Regions from separate parts of the Streptomyces sp. NPDC005494 genome, predicted to be linked through region 2. Evidence: riboswitches for the same ligand, from Rfam matches in the RefSeq annotation. Region 2 holds a riboswitch; each other region holds the start of a gene.
The links. A riboswitch is a leader RNA that binds a small molecule or an ion and turns the genes downstream of it on or off. The one in region 2 is predicted to bind cyclic di-AMP.
Positions count from the first base shown of each region.

Region 1 (7,534 bases), on a different contig from region 2:
CGCGGAGCAGATGCTCGAGGTGCTGACGGCGCACCCGCTGTTCGAGAACACCCAGGCGGACGGCGGCTACGCCCCTCGTCCGGCGTTCCGGCCCCTCACCCGCTTCGAGGGTCAGGGCCTGGACAAGGGCCACGTCGTGCACGACGTGCTCTTCACCCGTCGCTGATCGGCCAACGGCCGGCGCATCGGCCATCGCACCGTGGCCAGGTGTCAGTCCCCCTCGTTAGGGTCGTCAGGTGTCCGAGGGGTCCGTGCAGCATCAGCAGCCGGCCGTCCCGGTTCTCGAGGAGCAGCGGCTCGACGAGTTCCTGGGGGCCGTCCCGGAGCGTGGCCAGTGGTACCGGCCGCGCCGCGTCGGCATGGTCTGGCGCAGCAAGGCCTTCCGCGCCGGTGCGGTGATCACCGTCCTGACGCTCTGCGGTCTCGTCATTCTGGCCCTGGTCCGCGAACAGACCGGCACCGAGGGCTTTCTGGTGGGCCTGGGCCTGGCCGTTCTGCCGGTCCCCCTGCTGATGTCCGCGTTCCGCTGGCTCGACCGGGTCGAGCCTGGCCCCTGGCGCAACCTGCTGTTCGCCTTCTTCTGGGGTGCGTGCGCCGCCGCCTTGGTGGCGATCATCGCCAACTCCTTCGCGACGCGCTGGATAGCGACGGCCACCGCTGATCCGGGAAGCGCCGACACCCTCGGTGCGACGGTCATCGCCCCGGTCGTGGAGGAGAGCGCGAAGGCCGCGGCCGTCCTGCTGATCTTCCTGTTCCGCAGACGGGAGTTCGGCGGGATCGTCGACGGCATCGTGGTGGCGGGATTCACCGCGACCGGTTTCGCCTTCACCGAGAACATCCTCTACCTGGGCAACGCCTTCGGTGAGGATCAGCAGCTCGGCACCACGGGCCTCGCCTCCGTGACGGCGGGGACGTTCTTCGTGCGCGTGGTCATGTCGCCGTTCGCGCACCCCCTGTTCACGGTGCTTTCCGGCATCGGACTCGGCATCGCGGCCCTAGGGGGCGCGCGGCACCGCGTACGCCGGATCGTGGCGCCCTTGCTGGGACTCGTCCTCGCCATGGGCATGCACGCCGTGTGGAACGGCTCGTCGACGTTCGGCCCGTACGGCTTCTACGCGGTGTACGGCGCGTTCATGGTCCCGTGCTTCGCTCTGGTGACCTGGCTGGCCATCTGGTCGCGCCAGCGGGAGCTGCGCACCCTGTCGACCGAGCTTCCGGTGTACGCGGCGGCCGGCTGGCTCGCCCCCGCCGAGCCGCTCGCGCTCGCCTCGATGCGGGCGCGGGGTATGGCCCGCGACATGGCCAGGCACTGGCACAGCCACCCCGACCGGAACCGGGGCAGGGCCGCGGCCCGTGCCGTCGCCGAGTACGAGTCGTTCGCGACGTCCCTGGCCATGCTCCGCCGAAGGGCCCGCCACGACGGCGCGGGGCCGGAGTTCGCACTCCGCGAGCAGGAGCTGCTGCACCACCTGTGGCAGCGCCGGGCCGTCGCGGGCCCCGCCCTGACGTACGCCGCCCACGCGACGGGCCGGGTACGGCCGTCCAGGCCGGCCGCTCCGCAGCCGTTCCCCCGTCAGTTCTCCCACGGGACCGTCGCGGCGCAGCAGCCGCCGGCGCCGCATCGCCACTACGGCGGCTACAACCCCTACCTGGAGGACGGTGCCGGCCACCGCGCTCCCCCGCCGTCGTGAGCCCGTCAGGACTGCGAGCGTGAGCTCAGCGAGGGCCCGCACGAACCCGACGGCACAAACGAACGAGCACACACACGGTCCGACGGCATGAACGACCGGGACACACAGGGTCCGACGGCATGAACGACCGGGACACACAGCCGGGAAACGCCGAACCGGCGGCCCTGACGTCGGGGGGTTGTGCGTCAGGGCCGCCGGGGTCCGGTGCGCCGCGTGACGGCGCGCGGGTTCAGATCGTGAGGCCCTTACCGCGCAGCCAGGCCATCGGGTCGATGCCCGTGCCGTCAGCGGTGTGGATCTCCAGGTGCAGGTGCGCGCCGGTCACATTGCCCGTCGCCCCGACGCGGCCGATGGTCTGGCCGGTGGTGACCTTCTGACCCGCGGTCACGTCCATCGAGGACTGGTGGCAGTACCAGACCTCGGTGCCGTCCTCCAGCTCCAGGACCGTGCGGTAGCCGTACGAACCGGAGTAGCCGGCGGACTTCACCGTGCCGCTGTGGACCGCCTTGACCGGCGTACCGGTCGGGGCCGCGAAGTCCAGCCCGGTGTGGTAGCCGGAGGACCACATCGAACCGGCCTGACCGAAGCTCGAGCTGATGTAGTACGAGGAGGTCGGGACGGCGTAGCTGGCGGCGAGCTTGGCGAGGCGCTCGGCCTCCGCCTTCTTCTTCGCCGCCTCTTCCGCCGCCTTCTTCTTCGCGGCGGCCTCGGCCTCGGCCACGGTCTGCTGCTTCGCCGCCTGGGCCGCGGCTGCCTCGGCTGCCGCCGTCTCCTCGGCGGCCCTGGCCTCGGCATCGGCTCCGGCCTGCTGCTGCTCGGCCTGCTGGAGGATGCGGGCGCGCAGCGCCTCGCCGGCGTCGGTGGTTCCCTGCTCGGCCTCGGCTGCCGTGATGCCGGCGGAGGTGAGGGGGGAGGAGGCGACCGTCTGCTGGTCCGCGTCGGAGTCGCCGGACATGAACGCGCCCACGCCGGGAAGGGACTTGGCGTCGGGGAGATTGTCCGCGATGGAATCGGGAAGGGAGATGGAGACCGGCGGCTTGCTCTGCGCGGTGGCCATGCCACCCGCTCCGACGGCCGCGATGACGCCGACGCCGAGGACGGTGGAGCTACGGGCGAGACCGCGCTGCTTGGCTACACGGTGCCGACCGCGTACGGGACGGATGGACTCCTCGGTGGGGTTCCATTCCTCCCAAGTCCTGTCCTCGGTACCGAGGCTGTCGGTCCTGAAGGGTGACGGGGCCTCGGGGGCAGGCTGATTCGACGCCACGTGGGCGCACTCCTTTCCTTCCTTCTCGCCTACCGGGTTAGCTGACGGGTTCGGAGCAGGAAGGTCTCCTACGGGCCCCTTCGTCTCTCACGAGACACAGGTGCCCGATTCACCCCATGTAGGTGGTTCCCCGGTTCCCTTGCGGAATTCGGCGCTGCGCACGGTGCCGCCTCTTGCGACGACAGGTACAACCGCGCTGCGTTATCGAACGTTAATAGACACCCGGGTCCGATTCCAAGCTGTTCCGGCAGATCGTTCACGGCCTTGGCCTGGACTTTCAGGGGTCAAACGGGCTCAAACGGGCGAGTTGAGCGGCCCACGACACGCTGTCAGTTTCTGATGGTGTGTCAAATGTTATCGGAGAGGTGCCCCGCGATTACGGACGGTCGCTGTCCGTCATTCACTGTCCCGCCCCACGATCTTCACGGTCGTCCGCCGCTCCGGCTGACCCCGGGACGGCCTGCCGACCGCGAGCAGCGCCAGGTCGTCCGTCGACCGGCCCCCGGTGTGCAGACGCACGTCGTCGGTGAGTGCGGACAGCAGCTCCTCCGGCCCCGGAAAGATCCGGCCACGCAGCCGTGCCTCCGGGTCGTAGAACACACCGTGCGCGTCCCGCGCCTCCGACAGGCCGTCCGTGAACGCGAGGAACGTCGCCCCCGCCGGCAGCGGCCACTCGTCCGCACGGTCCGGCCAGGCACCCAGCCCCATGCCCAGCGGCAGGGCCGGCACGGTCGGCGCCAGCGCGTCGACCGCCCCGTCCGGTTGCAGGACCAGCGGCTCGGGGTGCCCGCGGTTGACGACTCGCAGGGTCTCCGAGCCGGCCGGGATCTCGGCGAGCACGGCGGTGACGAAGCCCTCCACGGAGTCGAACCCGCCGCGCCGTGAGCCCTCCCGCGCCAGCGCCCGCTCCAGCCGCTGGACCACCCCCTCGATCGAACGCTCCTGCTCGGCGGCCTCCCGGAACGCCCCGATCACGACGGCGACCGCCGCCACCGCGTCCAGTCCCTTGCCCCGTACGTCCCCGAGCACCAGCCGCACCCCGTAGGGCGTGTCCGTCACGGCGAACAGATCACCGCCGACGAACTCGTCGGCCTGGGCCGGCTCGTAGCGCGCCGCGACCTGCAACCCGCCGATCCGTGACTCGGGCGTGGGGAGCACGGCGCGCATCGCGGTCTCCGCGATGACCCGGGCCGAGGCCAGCTGCTCGTTCCCACGCCGCACGACGCCGTTGATGACGAGAGCGAGTACGGACACCGTCAGCAGGGTGAGCAGGTCGGTGAGCGGTACGACCTTGAAGAGCAGGCCGTCCGAGATCCGGATGGCGAGTACGACGAGGACCGCGGCCACCGCGGTGCGCACGGTCGAGGCCAGCGAGAAGAACGGGGCGGCGATCAGCGGGGCCGCCGCGAAGAGCGGTACGGCGGACACCTCGGTCGGCGTCAACAGGTCGAAGACCACGCCGACACCGATCATCAGGGCGGGCAGCGCGCGCACGAAGCGCCGGGCACGGGCGTTCCCGGCAGCGCTCGTTCGCCGTCCGTCCCGCTTCCCCACCTGTGTGCTCCTGCCCGGTCCGTCCACGGCTGCGGACGGTACCGCGCCCCACCCAGGCTCGCCGGAGCCGCGCCGAACCGCGACCCGTCATCGGCCGAAGGGAGGAGCGCGCCGGGGCCCGCCCCCGGAGGTCAGCCGGTGAGCCGGTGCCGCGCGTAGATCGTCAGTGCATCCCGTACGAAGACGGCTGTTCCGTCCCCGTACCGATCGTAGTTCCTCGCGAAGCGCGGATCGGCGACGTACATCTCGGCGATGCCGGTTACATACGAACGGGTGGGTTCCATGGTCACCGCGAGCCACTCGCAGTGCCGGCGCGCGATGTCCTGCGCCTCGTCGCAGCCCGCGTCGAGACCGGCCGCCCTGGCCTCGCCGTAGTCCCGGGCGATCCACTCGTGCTCCTCCTGGAAACGCGCGCGCCCGTCCGGGCCCAGTCCTTTCCACCACCGGTCGCCGCGCTGGTACGCCTCGCGGCCCCAGCGCTCGGTGACCTCCTGTTCGTACACCGTGTGATCGAAGCCGTCGAACACTTCCTCGGCCATGAGCCCTTCCCCTTCCTCGGTCCTGTGGAGAGTGGTCCGCACCGAGGCGATCTGCCGCCCGATGCGCTCCCGCTCCTGCTCCAGCAGCCGCAGATGGGACCGCAGCGCCGCCGAGGTGTCCCGTTGCCCCTCCAGTACGTCCTTGATCGCGGGCAGCGAGAGTCCCAGCTCCCGCAGCAGCAGGATGCGCTGGAGCCTGACCAGGGCCTCCTGGTCGTAATAGCGGTAGCCGTTGGCGCCCGTACGGCTCGGCGTCAGGAGGCCGAGGTCCCCGTAGTGCCGGAGCGTCCGGCTCGTGGTGCCGGCCTGCCGGGCGATTTCCTGGATGGACCACTCCATGCGGGAAACGGTAGATCTTTACGTAACGTCAAGGTCAAGCGCGCGGCGCGGGCACACGACAGAGGCCCGCAGCGCGGACGGCGCGGGCACACGACAGAGGCCCGGATCCTTGGAAGGATCCGGGCCTCTGTCTTCAGTAGCGGGGACAGGATTTGAACCTGCGACCTCTGGGTTATGAGCCCAGCGAGCTACCGAGCTGCTCCACCCCGCGTCGTTGTGGTTGTAACTCTACGCCATCCGGGACGCGGTCCTGACCACTCCCGCCCGCGCCGCCCCCGGAGGCGAGGCCCCTCGTCACCGGCCCGTCGCGCCAACAGAGGGTGCGCCGGGCGCAGTTGGCAGGCATAGTGCCGTGCCCAAGGGGGTTCTCACGCCCCCCGAACTCGCTTCCCGCCTGTCTGGAGGGCCTCCTGCCATGTCCACATCGCACAGACCTGCCCGAATCCCCGGTTCCGCGCCGTCACCCGTACGTGCCTCTCTCGTCAACGGGCTGATCGGCGCCGCGTTCGGCGCGGTGATCAGCGCCGCCGTCAACTACCTGCTCGTCGGTGTGCCCGGCAGCGCCTCGGTCAACGCGCTCAACCACGGGATATCGGGCCTGCTCAGCGGGTTCGCGGCGGGCTTCATCGGGCTCATGGTGCATCTGCGCAAGGACACGAGGGTGCCGGAGGCGTCCGAGGCGGTGCCGGGAGAGAGCGCGACCGCCCCACCGCAGGCGTGATCCCGCGCCGTGCCCCGGCTGCCGGCCGGGGCACGGCGTCCCGCGATTGCGGGCCCTCGGCCACGGCGGGACGCTGGAGGGACAGCCCTTCGGTGTTCGGTCCCGTCTGCGCGGCATCCTGAGGTGCCGGCGTCGGCCCAGCAGCCTCACCCGATGCAGGGAGCCCAGAGGAGGCCGGGCGCACGCGCGCTAGGAGACGACCATGGACGGCACCACCCTCGAGACGATGAGAAGCCGGCTGCGCGGCCCCGTCATCGGTCCGGACGACCAGGAGTACGGCCAGGCCCGCACGGTCTACAACGCCATGATCGACAAGAAGCCCGGCGCGGTGGTCAAGTGCCACGACACGGCGGACGTCATGGCGGCTGTCGATTTCGTCCGCGAGAACGGCCTGACCGTCGCCGTACGCGGCGGTGGGCACAGCGGACCGGGCCTCTGCCTCGCCGACGACGCCGTCACGCTCGACCTGTCGCCCATGCGTGGCGTACGCGTCGACCCCGCCACCCAGACCGCCCAGGCCGACGGCGGCGCGCAGCTCGGCGATCTCGACCACGCCGCCCACGCCTTCGGCCTCGCCACCCCGGCGGGCATCATGTCCACGACCGGTGTCGGCGGACTCACCCTCGGCGGTGGCCACGGCTACCTGACCCGCAAGTACGGCCTCACGGCGGACAATCTGGTCTCCGCCGACGTGGTCCTGGCCGACGGCACCTTCGTCCCGGCGAACGCGAGCGAGCACGCGGACCTCTTCTGGGCGCTGCGCGGCGGGGGCGGCAACTTCGGCATCGTCACCTCGTTCGACTTCGAGCTGCATCCCGTGGACACCGTGGGCGTGGGGATCACTCTGTGGCCGCTGGACCGCTTCCACGACGTGATGCGCTGGTACCGCGAGTTCCTGCCGCAGGCCCCGGACGACCTGTACGGCTTCTTCGCGTCGCTGACCGTCCCGCCCGGACCGCCCTTCCCCGAGGAGATCCACGGGCAGAAGATGTGCGGCGTCGTCTGGTCCTCGACCGCGGACCCGGACGCACTGGAGGAGACCCTCGCCGTGGTGGCGGAACCGGGGGCCCCTGCCTTCCACTTCACCTCACCGATGCCCTACCCGGCCCTGCAGACCATGTTCGACGAGCTGCTCCCGACCGGGCTCCAGTGGTACTGGCGCGGCGACTTCTTCGACGACATCACCGACGCGGCCGTCGACGTGCACGCCACCTTCGCCGAGAACCTCCCCACCGGGCTGTCGACCATGCACCTGTACCCCGTCGACGGCGCTGCGGGCCGCGTCGGGCCCGACGAGACCGCCTGGGCCTACCGTGACGCGCGCTGGTCCGGCGTCATCGCGGGCATCGACCCCGACCCGGCCAACGCCCCCGCGCTGCGGGACTGGGCCGTCGCCTACTGGGAGGCGCTCCACCCGCACTCC
Region 1 covers NZ_JBIAJR010000006.1:429,405-436,938, reverse strand. The annotation lists gene trmB (tRNA (guanosine(46)-N7)-methyltransferase TrmB) at 1-166, shown strand, start outside; gene ACFYQ6_RS20635 (PrsW family intramembrane metalloprotease) at 237-1,691, shown strand; gene ACFYQ6_RS20630 (M23 family metallopeptidase) at 1,921-2,958, opposite strand; cyclic di-AMP (ydaO/yuaA leader) riboswitch at 2,970-3,122, opposite strand; gene ACFYQ6_RS20625 (PP2C family protein-serine/threonine phosphatase) at 3,355-4,512, opposite strand; gene ACFYQ6_RS20620 (MerR family transcriptional regulator) at 4,644-5,390, opposite strand; tRNA gene ACFYQ6_RS20615 (tRNA-Met) at 5,528-5,601, opposite strand; gene ACFYQ6_RS20610 (hypothetical protein) at 5,806-6,111, shown strand; gene ACFYQ6_RS20605 (FAD-binding oxidoreductase) at 6,314-7,534, shown strand, end outside.
Region 1: it holds a riboswitch for cyclic di-AMP, as region 2 does, so the genes downstream of both, ACFYQ6_RS20630 (M23 family metallopeptidase) here and ACFYQ6_RS15255 (transglycosylase SLT domain-containing protein) in region 2, are expected to answer to the same signal.

Region 2 (7,534 bases):
GGCGCAGCCGCTGCCCGACGGGGTTCTGGAGTGCTCCCAGTTCAGCTTCCTGGGGCGCGGATGGACCGTCGGGCTCGCCAACGAGGCGGCGCTCAAGATGAAGGAGGCGTCCCTGTCCTGGACGGAGTCCTATCCGGCGATGGAGTACCGCCACGGTCCCATCAGCATCGCGACGGCCGGAACCGCGACGTGGATGCTCGGCGCCGCGCCGGAGGGGCTGGCGGAGCAGGTGCGGTCGACGGGCGCGCGGTGGGTGGAGAGCACGCTGGACCCGCTGGCCGACCTGGTCCGCGTCCAGCGGCTGGCGATCGCCCGCGCGGCGGCCCGCGGTCTCGATCCGGACCTGCCGCGCCATCTGACGCGTTCGGTGGTGCTGGACGGAGCGGCGGAGGTCTGAGCACGCGTCAGGGCATGCCGCGCACCGGGCCGGCGGACAGCCCGGTGCGCGCCGTGACCGTGCGGGTCAGTCCTCTTCGAAGTAGGTGTCCAGCACGGCGTCCAGTTCCGCCGTCCACTGCTTGAGGCTGCTCCGGGCCCCCGCCTCGACCTCGGCGTTGAACCACCGGCGGCTCGACAGGTGGACGGTCACGGTGAACCGGCGTCCGAAGCGGCCCGTCTTGACCTCGACCGCGCCGATCTCGGCCCAGTCGAACTCCGCTTCCTGGTCGTCCAGCCGGAAGCGGACACCCTCGGCGTCGACCCGGATCGACCCGCGCCGGTCGCTGACCTCGAAGACGGGACCGTCCGCGCCGTCGCGCGCGGCGCCGGCCTCCACAGCCGCCTCGTCCTCGGAAGCCGCTTCCTCCTCCGCGGACGCCTCGCCACCGGGCGCCGCCGGCTCGGCGTCGGTCACCTCGGCCACGTCGTCCGCGTGCACGACGGCGTCCTCCGGGTCCCGGACCTCCTCGGACGCCTCCGCCTTCTCCGCCCCCGTCCGGGCGGCAACTGGGGCCGTCAGGCCGGGGATGTACGCCGGGTCTGTCCCCGCGGCGAACTCGGGCTTGGTGTTCGAATCTATGCGCTGCTCCACGGCGGGCAGTATGGACGACGAACCTGTACGAGACCAGTCGCCCGGCCGCCGGCTGCCCGTGGTTCCGCGCCCACGGCCGCCCGGGGGCAGGCCCGGGAGCGCGCACACGGACGACGGGTGGTGCGGGTTCCGCCGAACCCGCACCACCCGTCGGTGATGTCCCTCTGTCCCCGCCGTCACGCCTCGCGCGTCAGCAGGTCACGCATCCGCGAGGCTCAGTAGGCCCCGAAGACGTTGTCGATCGAGCCGTACCGGTCGGCGGCGTAGTTGCACGCGGCGGTGATGTTGGCGACCGGGTCGTAGCTGTCCGTCGACGTGCCGGGCACGTGGTAGGCCTCGAAGGTCGGGTCGATGACCTGCAGCAGGCCCTTCGACGGGATGCCGGCGGCGGCGTTCGAGTCCCAGTTGTTGATGGCCTGGGGGTTGCCCGAGGACTCGCGCATGATGTTGCGGTGGATGCCCTCGTAGCTGCCGGGGATGCCGTGCTCGGCCATGATCGCGAGCGACTCCTTGATCCAGCCGTCGAGGTCGTTCGTGTACGCGACCGGCGCGGCGGCCGGAGCAGCCTCGGCGGGTGCGCCCTGCGCGGCGACCGAGGTGCTCGTGCGCTCCGAACGGTCGGCGCGCTCGGCACTCTGCTCGGCACGGTCGGCGGCCTTGTCGGCCTTCTTCTCCGACGTGTCGGCCGACTTCTTCTCGGCCTTGGCGCCTATGGCCAGCTTCAGACCGGGGTGAATGAGGTCGGGGTTTTCGCCGACAGCCTTCCGGTTGTCCTCGTACAGGGCCTTCCAGCCACCGTTCACGGAATGCTCGCGAGCGATCTTGGCGAGAGTGTCGCCCAAGATCACGGAATAGGTGGTGGAGCCGGACTTCTGTGCGGCAATTCCCTTACCGGTCACGGAAGTCGACGCCGCCGCCTTTTCGACGGTGGAGGCGGCCGGGGCGGCGAACGCACCGGTCGCTCCGATGACAGGGAGGGCGAGAGCGCCCGTGGTCACGACGATGATGCCGCGAGTCAGCGAACTGGTCCTGGAACGACGGTACTTACCGTTTTCGGGCATGCTGGATTTCCTCTCCGCCGCCTACGAAGTGAGCTGTCGGGTTCGGACTGGAGATGCCCGGCCGCATAGAGATGCGACTTCACCCCGAGCCGATCCGGATACCGGATCGGCGCTTACCTGGGTCCCCCGCTCCTGCCGTACGAGAAGTGGTCGGGTAACCGGACGGCGGCAGGATTAGGCGTTCCATCCGGAGTGATGGTGACCGTAGGCGAGGAATAGCGAAAGGAACAAGCCCGATCTCGTGATCAAAATTCGCCCGCAAGATCGATTCTTCGGAATTCGTGTAATCCATCGCACATTGCGTCGGCCATTCTTCTTGGCACAGAAGGGAACCGGCCGCTCCGCGCGGGCGTCCCCGAGGTGACCAGTGACGCTGGTCACGGAGTCCGAAAAGGGCGTTTTGCTCTCCCTTGAAGGTCCCCAGGTCACACGAAATGGCCTTTTATGGATTACGGGACTAATTCCAAGAAAGTTGCCTAAATCGGGCATAAGGCTCACAACGCGTACCCGCGGGCATACCAGCTGAGTCTGTGTGGAATCGATCCAGCTATGACCGACAACCCGTACGCCTCGTACCCGCGGATCACCGTGCTGCCCGTCCAGCCCGGTGACCCGCCCTTCCGCATCGTCGAGATCGACGGCGAGGTCATCGGCCGGGCGACCGCCATGACGGACGTGCTGATCGCGGCTGCCGCAGCAGGGATCCACATCCACGATCTCGACGATCCGGCCGTCGTGAGGTGGGTGGGCGGCGGCAAGCTCAGCTGGCGGCCGCACTGACGGACCGACTGCGGTCGGGCCGCACTGACGGGCCGACTGCGGTCGGGCCGCACTGACGGGCCGAGTGCGGTCCGGCCGCACTCACGGACCGACCGCGGTCCGGCTCGAGCGGTGCGCCGAGTCTCAGAAACGCCCGGCGCGATACGCATCTGCCAAGTGCCGAACGCCAGAGCATTGCAGATGCGAGCCACAGCCCCATATCGTGTCGCACATGCAGTCCTACACCATCGGGCAGGCCGCGCGTCTTCTCGGCGTGAGCCCGGACACCGCCCGTCGCTGGGCGGACGCCGGACGTGTCGCGACCCATCGCGACGACAGCGGGCGCCGCCTCATCGACGGCCGCGACTTGGCCGCGTTCTCGGTCGAGGTCGCCCAGGTCGGCACGGGCGAGGAGGAGGTCCCCTACACCTCGGCGCGCAACGCCTTCCCGGGCATCGTCACCGCGGTGAAGCTCGGTGACGTCGCCGCCCAGGTGGAGATCCAGGCGGGGCCGCACCGGCTCGTCTCCCTGCTGACCCGCGAGGCGGTCGAGGAGCTGGGCCTCGAGGTCGGCATGCGGGCCACGGCCCGCGTGAAGTCGACCAGCGTGCACATCGACCGCACCTGAAGCCGTACACGTCCGCCGGCGAGTGGCGGCCCTCACCGAGGAGTTCCCTCCGATGTCTCTCCCTCCCACCGGCCGCCGGGGCGTCGCCGCCGCGTCGACCGCGGCGCTGCTGTTCACCCTCGCCGCGTGCGGCGGTGACGACGGGGACAAGGACGCCGCGGCCCCGAGGACCGAACTGACCGTGCTGGCCGCCTCGTCGCTCACCGATGTCTTCACGACCGCCGAAGCCGCCTACGAGAAGGAGCACCCCGGCACGAAGCTGACCTTCTCGTTCGCCGGGTCGCAGGAGCTCGCCGCCCAGGTCCGTCAGGGCGCGCCCGCGGACGCCCTCGTCACCGCCGACACCCGGACGATGGACGGTCTGGAGCCGGAGACCGGCACCCCGACCGTCATCGCGAAGAACCGCCTGGTCATCGTCACCGGTGAGGGCAACCCGGAGAAGGTCCAAGGTCTCCCGGACCTGGCCGATCCCTCCCTCAAGGTGGTCCTGGCCGCCCCCGAGGTGCCGGTGGGCCGGTACGCGGAGCAGATCCTGGACGCCCAGAGGATCGAGGTGAAGCCGGTCTCGCAGGAACCCAACGTCCGCGCCGTGCTCAGCAAGGTCGAGCTCGGCGAGGCGGACGCGGGCCTCGTGTACCGCACGGACACGACGGTGGCCACCGACAAGGTCGACGCGGTCGACATCCCGGACGCGCAGAACGCGATCGCGTCCTACCCGGCCGCCACACTGAAGTCGTCCGAGCACGCAGAGGCCGCTGCCGCCTTCGTCTCCTGGCTGTCCTCCCCGGAGGCTCAGAAGATCCTCCAGGACGCGGGCTTCCAGAAGCCGTGACCGAAGGCAGCCCCAGGGAACCGCGATGAAACAGCTCCGCACCCGCCCGTCGGGCCCCCGTGCTCCCCTCACCCTGGCGGTCCCCGCGCTGCTCGCCGTCGTGTTCCTGATGCTGCCGCTGGCCGGCATCCTGGCGCGTACCTCCTGGGGCGAGCTCGGCACCCATCTGACCGGCCCCGCGACCACGCAGGCCCTGAGGCTGTCGCTGCTGGTGTCCGGCTGGGCGCTGGGGCTCTCGCTCGTGCTGGGTGTGCCTCTGGCCTGGCTGCTGGCGCGCGTCGACTTCCCCGGCAAGGCCCTCGTACGCTCGCTCGTCCTCCTCCCGATGGTGCTGCCGCCGACCGTCGGAGGCGTGGCGCTTCTGCTCGCCTTCGGGCGGCGCGGCCTGCTGGGGCCCTGGCTGGAGGAGACCTTCGGCATCACGCTGCCGTTCCACACCTCGGGGGCGGTGCTCGCCGCGACGTTCGTCGCGATGCCCTTCCTCGTCATCAGCCTCGAAGGCGCGCTCGGAGGTCTTCATCCGCGGTACGAGGAGACGGCGGCCTCCCTGGGTGCCTCCCCCGTCCGGGTGTTCTTCACCGTGACCCTGCCCATGGTCGCGCCCGGACTGGCGGCGGGCGCCGCGCTGACCTGGGCGCGGGCGCTGGGCGAGTTCGGCGCCACCATCACCTTCGCGGGGAACCTGCCGGGCACCACGCAGACCCTCCCGCTCCAGGTGTACCTGCTGCTCCAGGACTCCCCCGAGACGGCCACGTCCGTGTCGCTGCTGCTGCTCGCCATCGCCATGGCGGTGCTCGTCGCGCTGCGCGGCCGATGGGCCGGCGCACCCCGGAAGGCCGGGGCCCCGCGCCGCCCCGACGACGGGCCCGAACCCGGACCCGAACCGGAACCGGAACCGGCAGCCGGACCGTCCGCGGAAGGACCGCCCCGGGAGAGGTGGCCCCTGCGCGCCGAGGTCACGGGCTTCGACCAGCTCACGATCGAGGCGGAACCCGGTACGACGATCGCCGTCGTCGGGCCCAACGGGGCGGGCAAGACGACCCTGTTGCGCGCGCTGCTCGGCCTCACTCCCCGCGCGCACGCGGAGTTGCGCCTGGGCGGCACCGACACCGGGAGCCTGCCCCCGCACCGGCGGGGTGTCGCCTGGGTGCCCCAGGACGGTGCCCTTTTCCCGCATCTCTCCGCCCTGGCCAACACCGCCTACGGGCTACGCGCCCACGGGGTCTCCCGCGCCGAGGCCCGGGCGGACGCCCGGCTCTGGCTCGGCCGGCTCGGCGTCGGCCACCTCTCCGCCCGTAAGCCGGCGCAGCTCTCGGGCGGCCAGGCCCAGCGTGTCGCACTCGCCCGCGCGCTGGCCGCGCGCCCGCGCCTCCTGCTGCTGGACGAACCGCTCGCCGCTCTCGACCAGACGACACGCGCGCGCGTGCGCCACACGCTGCGCACCCATCTCGCCGGTTTCGGGGGCGTCTGCCTGATCGTCACGCACGACCCCGTGGAGGCGGTGTCGCTGGCCGACCGGGTCCTCGTCCTCGACGAGGGCCGCGCCCTTCAGGACGCGCCGCCCGACGAGGTCACCCGCCACCCGCGCTCCCCCTGGGTGGCGCGGATGCTGGGCCGCAACGCCTGGCCCGGTACGGCGACCGCGGACGGCCTCCTGCTCTCCGGCGGCGGGAGTCTCGTCGCGGCGGAACCGCTGCCCGCCGGGACCCCAGCACTCGCCGTCATCGGTCCCGAAGCCGTCTCCGTGCACCGCGACAGGCCGAGCGGCAGCCCGCGCAACGTCTGGCCCGGCACCGTACGCGAGATCACCGCCAGCGGCAGTCGGCTGCGGGTCCTGGTCAGCTCGGCGGAGGCGCCCGACCTCGTCGCGGAGATCACCCCCCAGGCCGCCGCCGAACTCGGTCTGGCCGACGGGGTGCCGGTCTGGACGAGCGTCAAGGCGACCGAGGCGACGCTCGTCCCACGGTGACCGAAGCCCGGCGCGCCCACCGGCGAGGGCCTCCCTGCGTCAGCCCGGCCGCGGTTCGGCCATTCGGCCAGGCGGCGGCGTGAGTCCATCAGCCCGGCGGCGGTTCTGTGATTCCGCCCGGCGGCGGCGTCAGTCCATCAGTCCGGCGGCGACCGTCGCGCCCAGCTCCCAGCACGCCTCGGTGTCGGCCTTGCCCGGTGCACCTGTGACGGTCACGGCGTCGGCCGTTCGGCGCCAGCCGAGCCCGGTCGTGATGGACTCGATGCCGCGTACGGCGCCGGTGACGTCGTTGCCCCCGTGGACGTAGTAACCGAAGGGCCGCCCCCGCGTCCCGTCCAGGCACGGGTAGTAGACCTGGTCGAAGAAGTGCTTCAGGGCGCCGGACATGTAGCCGAGGTTCGCCGGGGTGCCGAGCAGGTAACCGTCCGCGGCGAGCACGTCGGAGGCCGTGGCGGCGAGCGCCGCCCGCCGGACGACCCGTACGCCCTCGATGTCGTCCGTCGTCGCCCCCGAGACGACGGCTTCGAACAGGGCCTGGCAGTTCGGCGAGGGGGTGTGATGCACGATCAGGAGAGTGGCCACACCCCCGAACCCTGCCGCCCCGGCCCGCCGGAAGCAAACCGGAGGAGGGCGGCCGGCCCCACCGGGGTCCTGGGTCAGTCCACCGCGCGGAATCCCCGCAGCCGCAGGCTGTTGCCGACGACGAAGACCGAGGAGAGAGCCATGGCCGCTCCGGCGATCATGGGGTTGAGCAGACCTGCCGCGGCGAGCGGCAGGGCCGCCACGTTGTAGCCGAAGGCCCAGAACAGGTTCGAGCGGATGGTGCTCAGCGTCCTGCGCGAGAGCCGGATCGCGTCGGCGGCGGCCCTGAGGTCTCCGCGTACGAGCGTCAGGTCGCCGGCCTCGATCGCGGCGTCCGTGCCCGTGCCCATGGCGAGCCCCAGGTCCGCCTGAGCGAGCGCGGCAGCGTCGTTGACGCCGTCGCCGACCATGGCCACGCTGCGTCCTTCCGCCTGGAGCCGCTTGACCACGTCGGCCTTGTCCTGCGGCATGACCTCGGCGACGACCTCGTCGATGCCCACCTCGGCGGCGACGGAGGCGGCGACCGCTCGGTTGTCACCGGTCAGCAGGATGGGCGTCAGCCCGAGACCGCGGAGCCGCCGGACCGCCTCCGCGCTGGTCTCCTTGACCGCGTCGGCGACCTCGATCAGCGCACGGGCCTCACCGTCCCACGCCACCGCGATCACGGTCCTGC
Region 2 covers NZ_JBIAJR010000004.1:332,174-339,707, forward strand. The annotation lists gene ACFYQ6_RS15245 (SIS domain-containing protein) at 1-397, shown strand, start outside; gene ACFYQ6_RS15250 (hypothetical protein) at 464-1,030, opposite strand; gene ACFYQ6_RS15255 (transglycosylase SLT domain-containing protein) at 1,246-2,091, opposite strand; cyclic di-AMP (ydaO/yuaA leader) riboswitch at 2,097-2,282, opposite strand; gene ACFYQ6_RS15260 (hypothetical protein) at 2,641-2,871, shown strand; gene ACFYQ6_RS15265 (molybdopterin-binding protein) at 3,083-3,478, shown strand; gene modA (molybdate ABC transporter substrate-binding protein) at 3,531-4,310, shown strand; gene ACFYQ6_RS15275 (ABC transporter permease) at 4,336-6,279, shown strand; gene ACFYQ6_RS15280 (NAD(P)H-dependent oxidoreductase) at 6,409-6,861, opposite strand; gene ACFYQ6_RS15285 (heavy metal translocating P-type ATPase) at 6,936-7,534, opposite strand, start outside.

Region 3 (7,534 bases), on a different contig from region 2:
CGCTCGGTCCGCGTGGCTGTCCGCTCGACGTGTGCGACTGCCACATCGGCTACGTGCACCTGGAGACGCTGCCGTTGTACGACGTCTTCGCGGGCGGCGTGCTGGAGCGCGTACCGGCCCGTCCGGTCCTTGTGCCGGGCGGGCCGTCGGGGACGCACGCCCGTCCGGGGCGGGATGCGGCCCCGGACGGACTCGTGACACCGGGCCCTGCCCGGCGTCCCCTCCCGATCGTCACGCGCTGATCGGTCAGAGCGGGAGCAGGTCGGGACGCTTGGCCGCGACGTGGTCACCGGAGGACTCGCCGCGCAGCCGCCGGCCGATCCAGGGGACGAGGTACTCACGCGCCCACTGGATGTCGTCACGGCGTACCTCCAGCGGCCCGCGGTGCGCCTGCGGGGGCCACGCCTGGTCCGGGTCGGCCGGCACGTCGAGGCCGAGGACCTGGGCGGCGCGCAGCGCGACCCGGGTGTGTCCCTCGGGCGAGAGGTGCAGACGGTCGTTGTCCCAGGCGCGCCGGTCCTGCACGGACCGCAGGGACCACAGGTCCAGGACCGGGCAGTCGTAGCGGTCGGCGATGGACCGGACGTGCGCGGTGTACATGGCGATCTTGCCGCGCAGGTGCTTGAGCACCGGGATGTCGCGGGTGTCGAAGCCGGTGGTGACCATGACGGTGCCGACCGTCTGCGTCAGCTCGGCGACCGCGCGTTCGAAGCGTTCTGCCACGTCGTCCGGGTCGGAGCCGGGACGGAGGATGTCGTTTCCGCCCGCGCAGAAGCTCACCAGATCAGGTGCCAGCTCCTTGGCGCGGGGGACCTGTTCCTCGACTATCTGGTCGAGGAGGCGTCCGCGTACGGCGAGATTGGCGTACCGGAAGTTCCCGTGCGTGTCGTCCACAGGAGCGACCACCGCGTGCGGGACCGGGAGCCGGTCCGCGAGGAGGACCGCGAGCCGGTCCGCCCAGCCGACGAGCGCACCGTCCGGGCCAGGGTCCCCGACGCCTTCGGTGAAGCTGTCGCCAATCGCTGCGTACGACCCGATGATGCCTCGTTGGTTGTTTCTCGAATCGTCTGCCACAAGCGCTTATCCTGCACCTTCGAATGTGACCTACGCGACCGTAATAAGGGGTTGACGGGTGGTGAGAAAGACCACCCGGTCAGTTTTTGGTAAAGCCGGAATAAGAAGAGGGGCGGTGCGCCGTGGCGCACCGCCCCTCCTGCCTCGCCCTCAGGGCGCCGGGTCTCAGATGGAGACGCCGTGCGAACGCAGGTAGGCGATCGGGTCGACGTCCGAGCCGTAGCCCGGGCCGGTGCGGACCTCGAAGTGGAGGTGCGGACCGGTGGAGTTGCCGGTGGAACCGGAGAGACCGATCTGCTGGCCACCGGTGACGGTCTGGCCGGCCGAGACCTCCAGCGAGGACAGGTGGGCGTACTGCGAGTACATGCCGTCGCTGTGCTGGATGACGACCTCGTTGCCGTACGAGCCGCTCCAGCCCGCCGAGACCACGGTGCCCGGGCCGATGGACCGGACGCTGGTGCCGGACGCGGCCTGGAAGTCGGAACCGGTGTGGTAGCCACTGGACCAGCTGGCGCCCGAGGCGCGGTACTGGGTGGTGACGTTGGGGTTCTCGACCGGGGCGGCGTAGCCGGAGGTGTTGCCCTCCGACGCGGCGGACTCGGTGGAGGTCGTGGTCGCCGTCTTCTCCGCCGGAGCGGCAGCCTTCTCGGCAGGGGCGGCCGCCTTCTCGGCCGTCTCTGCCTTGGAGGGCGCGGCCTTGGAGGGCGCGGCCTCCGCGGAACCGGACGCCTTGGCTCCGAGAACCAGCTTCATGCCCGGCTGGATCAGGCTCGGGTTCCCGCCGACGACCTCGCGGTTGTCCTTGTAAAGCTTCTGCCAGCCGCCCTTGATCTTCTTCTCCGCCGCGATCTTCGCCAGGTAGTCGCCGGCGACGACGGAGTAGGTCTTCGGGGTGCTCTTGGCCGCGGCGGGCGCGCTCTGCGCGGCCGTCTTGGCGGCCGGTGCGGACTGCTCCGCCGCGTTGGCGCCGGTGGCGCCGATCAGCGGCAGGGCGAGAACGGCGCCGCCGGTCCCCACGGCGAGGATGCCGCGCGAGATCGGGCTGGTCCTGGTACGGCGGTGCTTACCCTTTGCGGGCATGGGGCATTCCTCTCCGGCGCCTGCGAGGTGAGCTGTCGGGTGCGGACTGGAGATGCCCGGCCGCGCGGTGCGCGACTTGACCCCGAGCCGGTTCCGGATCCCTCCGGCCGGCGGCTTACCTGGTTCCCCCGCTCCTGCCACACGTGTGTCGGTGCGGATTCCGGACGGCGGCAGGATTAGGCGTTCCATCCGGATTGACCGTGACCGTAAGCGAGCCGGGTCGCCGGGAACAAGCCACGGATTGCGCACCGGAATCGGCGCTTCAATTTCCGCGCGGAATTCCCGTCACCCTCCGTGGATTACGGATCTTGGCATTCCGCGCGGCGTCAGGAATACCCACCGGCGGCTCCGCCACACACCGTCACGGATATGATCCCGCTCACCCACCTCACACCATCTCCCGTACAAGCAGAGCATGTTCGACTAAATACACCAATACGGACATGTCATTGCTTTCACTGACCAACCCATACGACCGGTCACCCCATTTCACCGAGCCGCGCCCGAGACGATTGGCAGGTGCAGCCATGTCGTATCGTCGCGAGCGTGCCCCCGTCGGCGAGCGGCGCCGACGCCAGACACCACAGGAGCCCTTGTGACGCAGCTGCCAGAGGTCCCGCCGGCCGGCGCCGGGACGACGGACGTCGAGCTGACCGGTGTCCGCAACTTCCGTGACGTGGGCGGCCTCCCCACCGTCGACGGCGGCAGGGTCCGCTACGGGCGCCTCTACCGCAGCGGCCACCTCGCCCACGCCACCCCCGAGGACGCCGCCTTCCTCTCCGGGCTCGGCCTGCACACGGTCTTCGACTTCCGCAACGCGGCCGACCACAAGCTCGACGGCCATGACGTGGAGCTGCCGGGAGTCCGGAATGTCAGCATTCCCCTCTCCGACCCGGCCGACGGTGCGGAGTTCTGGCGACTGGTGCGCGACGGCAACATCCAGCAGCTGCGTTCGATCCTGGCCGACGGCAAGGGCACGGCGCGGATGGTCGCCTCGTACCGCGCGATCATCAAGGACCGCACCGCCGAGCACAGCCGTGTACTGCACGCGCTGGCCGAGGACAGTGTGCCCGCGTTGATGCACTGCGCCGCGGGCAAGGACCGGGCTGGGCTGTCCGTCGCGGTCTCGCTGCTGGCCGTCGGGGTCGAGAAGGAGGCCATCGAGGCCGACTACCTCAAGTCCAACGACGCTCACCGGCGCTACAAGGTGCGGCGGAGCGACACCTCGTCGGCAGGGATGTCGGACGAGGTGATGGAACTGCTCAATCCGCTCTTCGGCGCCCACCCGGACTATCTCGCGGCGGCGTTCGAGACCATCGAGGAGGTCTGGGGCGGCACGGACCGCTATCTCCTCGAAGGACTCAAGATCGACGCGGCCACCCGCGCGAAGCTGCGCGAGCGGCTCGTCGAGGACGCCTGAGGCCGGCGGTCAGCCTCCGGACGCCACAGCGGTCACTTGCCGGCCACGCTGAAGAGGAGGAAGAGGAAGGCCGCGACGACGTGGCCGGCCACCAGGTAGGCGAAGAGCCGGATGACGACGCCGCGAGGCATCCTCCGCTCGTGGGTGTCCGCGCTCTTCTGCCTGCGCGGGGTCAGCGGGTCGTAGTGCTCCGAATCGGACATGACGGTCCTCTCTTCCGGCCGCGGGGGCCGGGGTGACAAGGGGTCGGCAGGCTGGGGCGCGTGCCGGACCGGCGACGGTGCCGGATCAGAGACGGTGAGCCCCGCCGCCGAGGCACAGCTCCGCGGTGGGGCTCTGCAGCAGCGTGTGGACGAAGAGCAGCCGCGCCCCGCCGACGTCGAGCGCGGCGATCCTGTGCGGGGTGAGCGAGTCGAAGTGCGCGCTGTCACCCGGATCGAGGTCGTGCACGGTGTCCCCGAGCACGACGCGCAGCCTGCCGTCGAGGACGTACAGCCACTCCTCCCCGGGGTGCACACGCACGAGGTCGCCCTCGGTGCCGTACGGCACACGCACGCGCAGCGCCTGCATCGCCCGGCCCGAGCCTCCGGCCTGCCGGTAGAGCCAGCCGCCGTCGCCGCCAGGCGCGCCTTCGAGGGGACCGCCACGGACGATCGCGTCACGTTCGGGCGGCATCTCGCCCAGCAGCTCGGAGACGGTCGTACCGTAGACCCTGGCGAGTCCGAGCAGCATGGGCAGCGAGGGCTGCCTCCGGCCCGTTTCGAGCCGGGAGAGGTGGGCGGGCGAGAGTCCGGCCCGCCCGGCCGCGGCCTCCAAGGTCAGACCGCGGTTGCGGCGCAGGTCACGCAGGCGTGGCGCAACCCCTGGAAGCTCGTCGGCCACCCCTTCGTCAGAAGGATTCATGACTCCATTGGGCCAGGATCTTTCCTCTGAGGCAAGTTTATTGCCTCAGAGGCAAATCCCTCAGCGGTTGGCGACGGCCTGCTTCACCAGCGTCCTGCCGAAGTCCCACATCAGCCCGCCACCACTGTGCGCGTCGTCCATGACGGCAGTGAACGCGGTCACGAAGCGGTCGACCTCCGCCTCCCCGATGACCAGCGGCGGGATCAGCTTGATCACTTCCAGATGATCGCCGGAGACCTGGGTGAGGATGCGGTGCTTCTGGAGCAGCGGCACGACCACCATCTGCGCGAAGAGACCCTTGCGCGCCGCCTGGAGCATCGTCCAGCGGCTGCGGAGCTTGAGCGAGGAGGGACGGCCGAACTCGATCCCGATCATCAGCCCGCGGCCTCGTACCTCGTGCAGCAGCTCGTAGCGGCCGACGAGCGCGGAGAGCCGCTCGCGCAGCAGATCACCGGTGCGCCGGGCGTTCGCGACGGTCTCCTCCTGCTCCATCACCGCTAGGACGGCGAGCCCGGCCGCCATGGCCTGCGCGTTCGACCCGAAGCTGGCGGAGTGGACGAGGACCCGGTCCATGGAGGAGTAGACGCGCTTGAAGATCCAGTCCTTGCCGAGCGTCGCGCCGACCGGCACGTAGCCGCCGGAGAGCGCCTTGGCCACGCAGAGCAGATCGGGCTCTACCCCCTCCTCGTGCTGGTACGCGTAGAAGTCGCCGGTCCTGCCCAGCCCGGTCTGGACCTCGTCGGCGATCAGCACGGCCTTGTGCCGGTGCAGCAGCTCCTGCGCCTCCCGGAGGAAGCCGGGCGGCGCGGCGTGGACGCCCTTGCCCTGGATCGGCTCGACGACCAGTCCCGCCACGTCCCCGCGCTTCAGCTCACGGCGCAGGGCGTCGAGGTCACCGAGCTCGATGGCGGTGTCGGGGAGCAGGGGGGCGAACCCGTCCCGGAACCCCTGTTCCCCGTTGACCGAGAGCGAGCCGGTCGTCAGCCCGTGGAAGGCGTGGGAGCAGTAGAGGATCCTGGGCCTGCCGGTGGCGTACCTGGCGAACTTCAGCGCGGTCTCGACCGCCTCCGTACCGCTGTTGCCGAAGAACACCCGGTCCAGGTGCGGGCTGTGCGCCAGAAGCTTCTCGGCGAGCAGACCGGGCAGCGGCTGGCAGTCGAAGCGCGTGAGGTCGGCGAGCGAGGCGTCCAGGACGTCGTGGACGGCCTTGCGTACGACAGGGTGGTGCCTGCCGAGCCCCATCACCCCGAAGCCGGCGAGCATGTCGAGGTAGTCGTTGCCGTCCGCGTCCCAGAAATAGGCGCCCTCGGCCCTCTCGTAGACCTTGTCGAAACCGATGGTGCGCAGCATGCGCGGCAGTTGGTGGTTGAGGTGGCGGGTGTGCAGCTCGTAGCGTTCGCCGCCGCGCTCCGCCAGGAGCCGTGTGAGATCGAACCCTTCCGGCCGTTCGTCCTTCATGCGCCGCTCTCCCTCCGCACGCTCCGCTCCTCCTCTGTCGCGCGCCGCTCCAGCACGGCGCCGATGTGTCCGGCGATCTCCACCGGTGTGAGTCCGATGTCCGCCAGCACCTCGCCGCGTCCGGCGTGCGCGAGGAACTGCTCGGGGATGCCGAAGGTCCGCAGAGGTACGTCGACGCCCGCTTCCCGCAGCGCCTGTCCCACGGCCGAACCGACGCCGCCCGTGCGGCTGTTGTCCTCGACGACCGCCACCAGTTCGTGGCGCGCCGCCAGTCCGGGCAGTTGTCCGTCGACCGGCTTGACCCAGCGGGGATCGACGACCGTGCAGCGGACGCCGGAGGCGGCGAGGAGGTCGGCGGCCTGCAGACAGACCGGGGCGAGCGCCCCGACCGCCACCAGCAGGACGGCGGGGTCCGGGGCCCGGTGCAGCAGGTCCATCCCGCCGATCCTCCCGAGGGAGGCGATCGGCTCCCCCACCGGCTCCTTGGGGAACCGGATCACGGTGGGCGCGTCGTCGACGTCGACGGCCTCGCGCAGTTCCTCACGGAGCCGTTCGGCGTCGCGCGGGGCCGCGATCCGCAGACCGGGCACGACCTGGAGCAGGGACATGTCCCACATGCCGTTGTGCGAGGGGCCGTCGGTGCCCGTGACGCCGGCCCGGTCCAGGACGAACGTGACCCCGCACCCGTGCAGGGCGACATCCATCAGCAGCTGGTCGAAGGCGCGGTTGAGGAAGGTCGCGTAGATGGCGACGACCGGGTGCAGACCGCCGGTGGCGAGGCCCGCCGCGGAGACAGCCGCGTGCTGCTCGGCGATCCCCACGTCCCAGATCCGGTCGGGGAACTCCTCGGCGAACCGGGTCAGCCCCACCGGGTGCAGCATCGCCGCGGTGATCGCGACGACGTCCCGGCGCTCGGCACCGATCTCGGCGATCTCGTCGCCGAACACGGAGGTCCAGGACGGCGCGGCGGGCACCACGAGCGGCTCGCAGGTCAGGGGGTCCATCCTGCCGACGGTGTGGAAGCGGTCGGCGTCGTCGGCCAGCGCCGGCGGAAAGCCCCGGCCCTTCTCGGTGATGCAGTGCACCAGGACCGGCCCGTGGTAGCGCTTCGCCCTGCGCAGTGCGGTCTCGACGGCTTCGATGTCGTGCCCGTCGACGGGTCCGAGGTACTTCAGGCCCAGGTCCTCGAACATGCCCTGCGGGGCGAAGGTGTCCTTGAAGCCCTTCTTCGCGCCGTGCAGGGAGCCGTAGAGGGGCTGTCCGATGACCGGGGTCTGCTGGAGCACTCCCTTGCCCCAGGCCAGGAAGCGCTCGTAGCCGTCGGTGGTGCGCAAGGTGGCCAGGTGGTTCGCGAGGCCGCCGATGGTCGGGGCGTAGGAGCGCTCGTTGTCGTTCACCACGATGATCAGGGGCCGGTCCCCGGCCGCCGCGATGTTGTTCAGCGCCTCCCAGGCCATCCCGCCCGTGAGCGCCCCGTCGCCGGTCACCGCGACGACGTGGTCCGGACGTCCCAGGAGCTCGTTGGCCTTGGCAAGGCCGTCGGCCCAGCCGAGCACCGTCGAGGCGTGGGAGTTCTCGATGACGTCGTGCTCCGACTCC
Region 3 covers NZ_JBIAJR010000002.1:1,021-8,554, reverse strand. The annotation lists gene ACFYQ6_RS06050 (STM4011 family radical SAM protein) at 1-242, shown strand, start outside; gene ACFYQ6_RS06045 (SGNH/GDSL hydrolase family protein) at 247-1,074, opposite strand; gene ACFYQ6_RS06040 (LysM peptidoglycan-binding domain-containing M23 family metallopeptidase) at 1,240-2,154, opposite strand; cyclic di-AMP (ydaO/yuaA leader) riboswitch at 2,159-2,347, opposite strand; gene ACFYQ6_RS06035 (tyrosine-protein phosphatase) at 2,750-3,574, shown strand; gene ACFYQ6_RS06030 (DUF6126 family protein) at 3,607-3,777, opposite strand; gene ACFYQ6_RS06025 (XRE family transcriptional regulator) at 3,863-4,477, opposite strand; gene ACFYQ6_RS06020 (aspartate aminotransferase family protein) at 4,538-5,935, opposite strand; gene dxs (1-deoxy-D-xylulose-5-phosphate synthase) at 5,932-7,534, opposite strand, start outside.
Region 3: it holds a riboswitch for cyclic di-AMP, as region 2 does, so the genes downstream of both, ACFYQ6_RS06040 (LysM peptidoglycan-binding domain-containing M23 family metallopeptidase) here and ACFYQ6_RS15255 (transglycosylase SLT domain-containing protein) in region 2, are expected to answer to the same signal.

Region 4 (7,534 bases), on a different contig from region 2:
ACTCGAGTCCGACGGTGCCTCCGTCAGCGCTCCGGGAACGGCTTCCGTCGCCTGATCCCCCCGTCGCCGAGGCCCCGCAACCCCGTTCAAATAGAACGCATTTCGAACATAGGGCCAAGCCTGACTCTCCGGTCCGCCGAAAGGCGGCCGATTGCCCGTTTCCTGGAGGGTCGGAAGCCCTCGAAGATTGTCGTCCTCACCTACCGCCGGGTACAGTCGCGGCCACTGCTCACCCCGGGGATCCCCCCATCGGAACCCGGAAACAGGTCCTGCTGCCGAGGCGAGAGAGAAGTTGGTGAACGACCAGCACCCCCACGCCGGGTATGCCGGATACGACAGCCAGTCAACCGGCAGCTTCGACACCGACCCGCTCTTCGGAACACTGCCGGGTCAGCACGACACCAGCCATCAGCCGGCGTACGACACCGGTTACGCCACGGCGTACGACGGCGGCTACGGCACCCACGACACCTCCCAGTGGGACACCGGCGCCCATCAGCAGGCCTCGTACGACGCCTACGGCGCCCAGGCCCACCCTCAGGCGCCGCAGGGTTACGACACCACCGCGGCCTGGACGTCCGAGCCCGGGATCCCCGCGCCGGGAGCCACCGTGGAGGGCACCGGCCAGTGGAACACCACCGGCTGGGACCAGACCGGCCAGACCGGTCAGGCCGACCAGTGGGCGACGGGCGACACCGGGGCCTTCCCCACCACGACCTTCGACTCCACGGCCTACGCGACCGGCACCTTCACCACCCCCGCCTTCGAGACCGGCGGATACGCGGGCTACGGAACCGCCGACACCGGTGCCTACGACGCGACCGCCTGGAACACCGGCGCCACGCCCGAGAACGCCGCGTACGCCCCCGAACAGACGTCGTATCCCTCGTACGAACACCAGACTGCCGCCTACGAGCCGTACGGAACGGCCGAGTTCGCCTCCCACGACCTTCACGGCGCACACGACGCCCTCGGCTCCCACGACGCCCTCGGCTCCCACGACGTCCTCGGCATCGACGACTCCCACGAGCCGGCCGGCGCCCAGGAGTCCCACGACTCGCTCGGTACCGACGAGACCGCGCACACGGAGTCCTACGACGGGGCCTCCGGGACCGGTGAGCCCGAGCCGCTGCCCGACCTCGTCGACGTGACCGCGGGCCACTCCCACGAGCCCGCCGCCTCCCCCGCACGCCCGGTGAGCCGTTCGGCCGCCCCGCGCGGCGGCGGCCGGGGCGGCAGGCGCCGCACCCCGGCGAAGCGTTCCGCCCTTCTCACTGTGGCCGTCCCCTCCGCCTGCGTGATGAGCGTCGCGGGTATCGCCGCCGCCTCGGTGAGCGGCGTCGGCGGCGAGGAGACGAAGGACGACACCACGTCCATGGCCGCGGCCGACACGGTCCAGCCCGCCGTGGCCAACAACAAGCTGGACACCCAGCTCGCCGCACTCAACGCCGACGCCGAGAACTTCGCCGACCGTGCCAGCCGCACCCAGGAGCGCATCGACCTGAGGGAGCGCCAGGCCGCGGAGAAGAAGAAGCGCGAGGAGGAGGCCGCACGCCGCGAGGCCGCGCGCCCCAAGTTCGCGCTGCCCGTGAAGCAGCACGGCCTCAGTGCCACCTACGGCCAGGCCGGGGTGAACTGGATGTCCATGCACACGGGCATCGACTTCCCCGTGGGGTACGGCACGCCCGTGATGGCGGCGACCGACGGCACCGTGCGCACGCAGCTGAACAGCGCGTACGGAAACATGGTGATCGTCACCGCCCCCGACGGCACCGAGACGTGGTACTGCCACCTCAGCGCCGCCAAGATCCGTTCCGGTTCGGTCAAGGCCGGTGACGTCATCGCCTACTCGGGGGACTCCGGCAACTCCACCGGACCGCACCTGCACTTCGAGGTACGGCCCGGCGGCGGCGCGGCGATCGACCCGATGCCGTGGCTCCGAAGCCACGGTCTCAACCCGTACTGAGCCGGAGCCTGCCGTGGCCCCGCGGCCACGGCCTCGCCCCGTACAGAGTCAGAGCTTCTCGACCGGCGCGTACCGCAGCAGCAGCTTCTTGGGCCGCTCGTCGCCGAAGTCGACCGTGGCCTTGGCCTGGTCGCCGAAGCCCTCGACCGCCGTCACCGTGCCCAGACCGAACTGGTCGTGCGTGACGCGGTCCCCGACCACCAGGGTGACCACCGGCTTGTCGGTGGTGCGCCGGGTCGCGAAGCCCGACGGGCCGGCCTTCGAGCGCGCCGAGGACAGCGACGAGGTGATCCCCGACGTCGGCCCCGCCGGCGCGGCCATCGGTCCCTTGCGCTTCCATTCCAGGTGCTGGTCCGGGATCTCCTCCAGGAACCGCGACGGCGGGTTGTACGAGGGCTGACCCCACGCACTGCGCATCGCCGCCCGCGTCAGATACAGCCGCTCGCGGGCGCGGGTGATGCCCACGTACGCGAGCCGGCGCTCCTCCTCGAGCTCCTTCACCTGCCCCAGCGCCCGCATGTGCGGGAAGACCCCGTCCTCCATGCCGGTCAGGAACACCACGGGGAATTCGAGACCCTTGGCCGTGTGCAGGGTCATCAGTGTGATGACGCCGGAGCCGTCCTCGTCCTCGTCGGGGATCTGGTCGGAGTCCGCGACGAGCGCGACCTTCTCCAGGAACTCCGCGAGCGTCCCCGTGCCCTCCTCCTCGGCGCGCTCCTGCTCGAACTCCAAGGCGACGGCGGCGAGTTCCTGGAGGTTCTCGATACGGGTCTCGTCCTGCGGGTCGGTGGAAGCCTGGAGTTCGGCGAGGTAGCCGGTACGCTCCATGACCGCTTCCAGCACGACGGCGGGGCCCGCACCGGACTCCACGATGGTGCGAAGCTCCTCCATGAGCGTGTTGAACCGCTTCACGGCGTTGGCCGAGCGGGCCGCCATGCCGTACGCCTCGTCGACACGGCGCAGCGCCTGCGGGAAGGAGATCTTCTCGCGCATCGACAGGGCGTCGATCATCGCCTCGGCCCGGTCGCCGATGCCACGCTTGGGCACGTTGAGGATGCGGCGCAGCGGGACGGTGTCCTCGGGGTTGGCGAGGACACGGAGGTAGGCCAGGACGTCCCTGACCTCCTTGCGCTCGTAGAAGCGCACCCCGCCGACGACCTTGTAGGGCAGGCCGACGCGGATGAAGATCTCTTCGAAGACACGGGACTGGGCGTTCGTGCGGTAGAAGACGGCGACGTCGCCCGCCTTCGCGTCACCGGCGTCCGTCAGCCGGTCGATCTCGTCGGCGACGAACTGCGCCTCGTCGTGCTCGGTGTCGGCGACGTATCCGGCGATCCGGGTGCCCTCGCCCGCGTTCGTCCACAGGTTCTTGGGGCGCCGGCTCTCGTTGCGCTCGATGACGGCGTTGGCCGCGGAGAGGATCGTCTGCGTGGAGCGGTAGTTCTGCTCCAGCATGATCGTGGTCGCGTCCGGATAGTCCTCCTCGAACTGGAGGATGTTGCGGATGGTCGCGCCGCGGAAGGCGTAGATCGACTGGTCCGCGTCACCGACGACGCAGAGCTCGCCGGGCGCCTCCGCCTCTCCGGACGGTCCCACCAGTTCGCGCACGAGGGTGTACTGCGCGTGGTTGGTGTCCTGGTACTCGTCGACCAGGACGTGCCGGAAGCGGCGGCGGTAGTGCTCGGCGACGTCGGGGAAGGCCTGGAGCAGATGCACCGTGGTCATGATGATGTCGTCGAAGTCGAGGGCGTTGGCCTCGCGCAGCCGCGCCTGGTAGAGGGCGTAGGCCTGGGCCAGCGTCTTCTCGAAGCCGTCGGCGGCCTGGCCGGCGAAGGTCTCCTCGTCGATCAGCTCGTTCTTGAGGTTCGAGACCTTCGCGGTGAACGACTTCGGGGGGTAGCGCTTCGGGTCAAGGTCCAGGTCGCGGCAGACGAGCGCCATCAGCCGCTTGGAGTCCGCCGCGTCGTAGATCGAGAACGACGAGGTGAAGCCGAGGAGCTTCGACTCGCGGCGCAGGATCCGCACACAGGCGCTGTGGAAGGTCATGACCCACATGGCGTTGGCGCGCGGTCCCACGAGCTGCTCGACGCGCTCCTTCATCTCGCCCGCGGCCTTGTTGGTGAAGGTGATCGCGAGGATCTGCCCCGGGTGCACCCCGCGCTCGGCCAGCAGGTGGGCGATGCGGTGGGTCAGCACCCTGGTCTTGCCCGAGCCCGCCCCGGCGACGATGAGCAGCGGCGAGCCCGCGTGCACGACGGCGGCACGCTGCTCGGTGTTCAGCCCGTGGAGCAGCGCGGCGGAGTCGATGACGGGGCGCGGGGCGCCGTCGCGGTAGTACGCGTCACGCGGGGGCGGAGGCGCGTCGAAGACGTCCTCGAAGAGGCCCTCGGGCACCGCTTCGGGGGCGTGCTCCTCCGGGGGCGGCGGGGGGCCGTCCTCCGATCGCTGGAGGCCGGTCAGGAAACTGTCGTCAAAGAGGCTGCTCATCGCCTCACGAGTCTAGGCCGCCGCACCGACAGCCCGGGCCGCATCGGCGACAAGGGGCGGAGCTGTGCGCGTACCGAGACACGCCGCCCACGGAGTGTGAGATTCCGGGAGCGCTCACGGCCGCGCGGACCGCCGCCGCGAAAAGGTCACGAAAATGTATCGGGCATATCGAACATCAACCTTCACAGGGACACCACGGGTTGGCTAGCGTGCTCCGACGGGTGCCCCGTATCCCCTCAGGCGAACCGCGCCGCACGGGCACCCCCGCCGAATCCGTACTTCCCCGCGGGAGCCCGGAACCGGGGACCCACACGCAGCACCGGGGTGAATCGGTCCGTCTCCACCGACCGTAGGGCAGCCTTCCGTTCCGCCCGAACCCGACAGCTAACCCGGTAGGCGGTCCACGGAAGGAGATGCCGGCCTTGGCCTCGCATCGCAAGCCGCGCACACGGGTGCGCACCACCACCCCCGCCGTCGGTCTCACGACCGCGGCACTCGCCTCCGTCACCCTGCTCTCCACCCAGAGCGCGACGGCCGCCCCTGCCGAGCCGAAGCCCAGCATCGAGGAAGTCCAGAAGAAGGTCGACGCCCTCTACCGGCAGGCCGGCACCGCGACGCAGAAGTACAACAAGGCCAAGGACGCGTCCGCCCAGCAGCGCTCCGAGGTGGACGCCCTCCTGGAGGCCGCGGCCAAGCGGGCCGACAAGCTCAACGAGACGCGCCGGGAGCTGGGCAACTACGCGGCCGCGCAGTACCGCACCGGCTCGATCGCGCCGACGGCGACCTTCTTCCTCGCGGACGACCCGCAGTCGTACTTCGACCAGGACCAGCTGATGGCGCGGATGACCAGCCAGCAGCAGAAGGCGGTCGCCGACTTCCGCACGCAGCAGAAGGAGGCGGCGGCGAAGCGCGTCGAGGCGACGAAGAGCCTGGAGACGCTCACCGAGTCGCAGGCCACGCTGCGCACCAGCAAGCAGCAGGTGCAGGAGAAGCTCGCCGAGGCGCGCTCGCTGCTGTCGCAGCTGACCGCCGAGGAGAAGGCCCGGCTCGCCGAGCTGGAGCGCAAGAAGGAGGCGGAGGCCGAGCGCAAGGCGGAGGAGCTGGCGAAGCGGCAGGCCGCCGCCGCGAAGGAGAAGGCCGACCAGGCCGCCGCGGAGGAGGCCGCGAAGGAGGAGGCGGGCACGGGGTCCGGCGGCACGGGTTCCGACAGCGGCTACGCCTCCAAGGCCGACAAGGTCCTAGCCTTCGCCGCCGCGCAGATCGGCAAGCCGTACGTCTGGGGGGCGACGGGCCCGTCCTCGTACGACTGCTCCGGGCTCACCCAGGCCGCCTGGAAGGCGGCGGGCGTCGATCTGCCGCGTACCACCTGGGACCAGGTGGAGGTCGGCACCCGGGTCGCCACAGCCGATCTGCAACCGGGTGACCTGGTGTTCTTCTACGACGACATCAGCCACGTCGGCATCTACAAGGGCGACGGGATGATGATCCACGCGCCGAAGCCGGGCGCGAACGTCCGCGAGGAGTCGATCTACTACATGCCGATCTACGGCAGCGTGCGCCCGGCGTGACACTCGGGGGCACCAGCGGCGGGCGGGCCCGGCACCCGGGCCCGCCCGTCCGCGCTCAGGTCCAGAGCGTGGCGATGAAGATGTTGGCGACGGTCAGCCCGCCGACGGCCGCGAACGCCCCCTTGCCCACCTTCTCCTCGTCCCGCTTCACGTAGACGAGCGCCAGGATCACGATCAGGACGAGCAGCTTGACGCCGATCTTGACGTTGTTCACGGCCTGGTCGTCGGCCTGGTTGAGCCCGACCAGCGCGACGCCGGTCACGAGCATGGTGAGCGCACCGTGCAGCATGGCCGGCACGAAGCGCGCCGTGCCCGCCCCCATGGCCTTCATCTGGGTCAGGAAGCCGCCCAGCAGGGAGGCGATACCGATGATGTGCAGGGCCACGAAGACATTGATGAGTACGTCCATGCCCGCAGCCTACGGCGGCCATATCACCACTCTTCGGCCAGGTACGACTTCCTGATGAGTTGACCTCCGGTCTGCGCGGATTGCCGGACTCCGCTTGCTTTTTCCGGTCATCCTGCGGAAGCGAAACAGCACATGCAGGCAATTGCTGTCATTACGCCTCTTCCCCCTGCCCCGGGTTTAGCGTCCCTCCCAGGTGACCGACTCTGCACCGCCGCCCCGTACCGGACGGCACCCCGGTCACCCCGCCAGGAGATCCGGCGGCGGGCCACTCCCCCCTGTGGTGGCCCGCCGGCGGACCCCCGGCGGGCCCGCCGGCAACCCCCGGCGGGCAGTCGAACGGAAGGACGCAACCACCCCCGTGGCCGCGCATCGTAAAGCCGCTCACCGCAAGCCCAAGCAGAGTCTGTTCACCGGGTCTGCTGCCCGCACCGCCGCGACCCTCGCCCTGGCCGGGGCCGCCACCGCGACCGGCCTGGAGGGTGCCGCCCAGGCCGAGCCCCAGCTCACACCGGCCCAGGTGAAGTCCAAGGTCGACCGGCTGTACCACGAGGCCGAGGCCGCCACCGAGAAGTACAACGGCGCCAAGGAGACCACGGCCCGCTCGGAGAAGTCCCTGGACGCCCTGCGCGACGAGGCGGCCCGCAGGACGGACCGCCTCAACGCCGCGCGTGACCTCCTCGGCTCGTACGCCACCGCGCAGTACCGCAGCGCCGGGATCGACCCCGCCGTGCGGCTCGCCCTCTCCTCCGACCCGGACGAGTACCTGGAACGCGCCTCCTTCGAGGACCGGGCGGGCGACCGCCAGGCCGGTGCGGTCAACGGCGTACGCCGCCAGATCGGCGACCTCGCGCAGCTGCGCGCCCGCGCCGAGGACGAGCTCGAGGTCCTCGCCTCCCGCCGGGCCGAGCTGAAGAAGCAGAAGGACGCGGTCCGCACCAAGCTGGCCGACGCCCGGAAGCTGCTGGCCACCCTCACCGCCGCCCAGCGCGCCGACTACGAGCGCTCCGCCGACGCCGGGCACGGCGGCAGCGCCGTCCGCGCCGACCGGAGCACCCCGCGCGGCTCCGTGGCGGCGCCCAACGCCCGCGCCGCACAGGCCGTGGA
Region 4 covers NZ_JBIAJR010000003.1:70,463-77,996, reverse strand. The annotation lists gene ACFYQ6_RS10355 (esterase/lipase family protein) at 1-55, shown strand, start outside; gene ACFYQ6_RS10350 (M23 family metallopeptidase) at 296-1,966, shown strand; gene pcrA (DNA helicase PcrA) at 2,015-4,453, opposite strand; cyclic di-AMP (ydaO/yuaA leader) riboswitch at 4,709-4,868, shown strand; gene ACFYQ6_RS10340 (NlpC/P60 family protein) at 4,867-6,021, shown strand; gene ACFYQ6_RS10335 (hypothetical protein) at 6,077-6,430, opposite strand; gene ACFYQ6_RS10330 (NlpC/P60 family protein) at 6,789-7,534, shown strand, end outside.
Region 4: it holds a riboswitch for cyclic di-AMP, as region 2 does, so the genes downstream of both, ACFYQ6_RS10340 (NlpC/P60 family protein) here and ACFYQ6_RS15255 (transglycosylase SLT domain-containing protein) in region 2, are expected to answer to the same signal.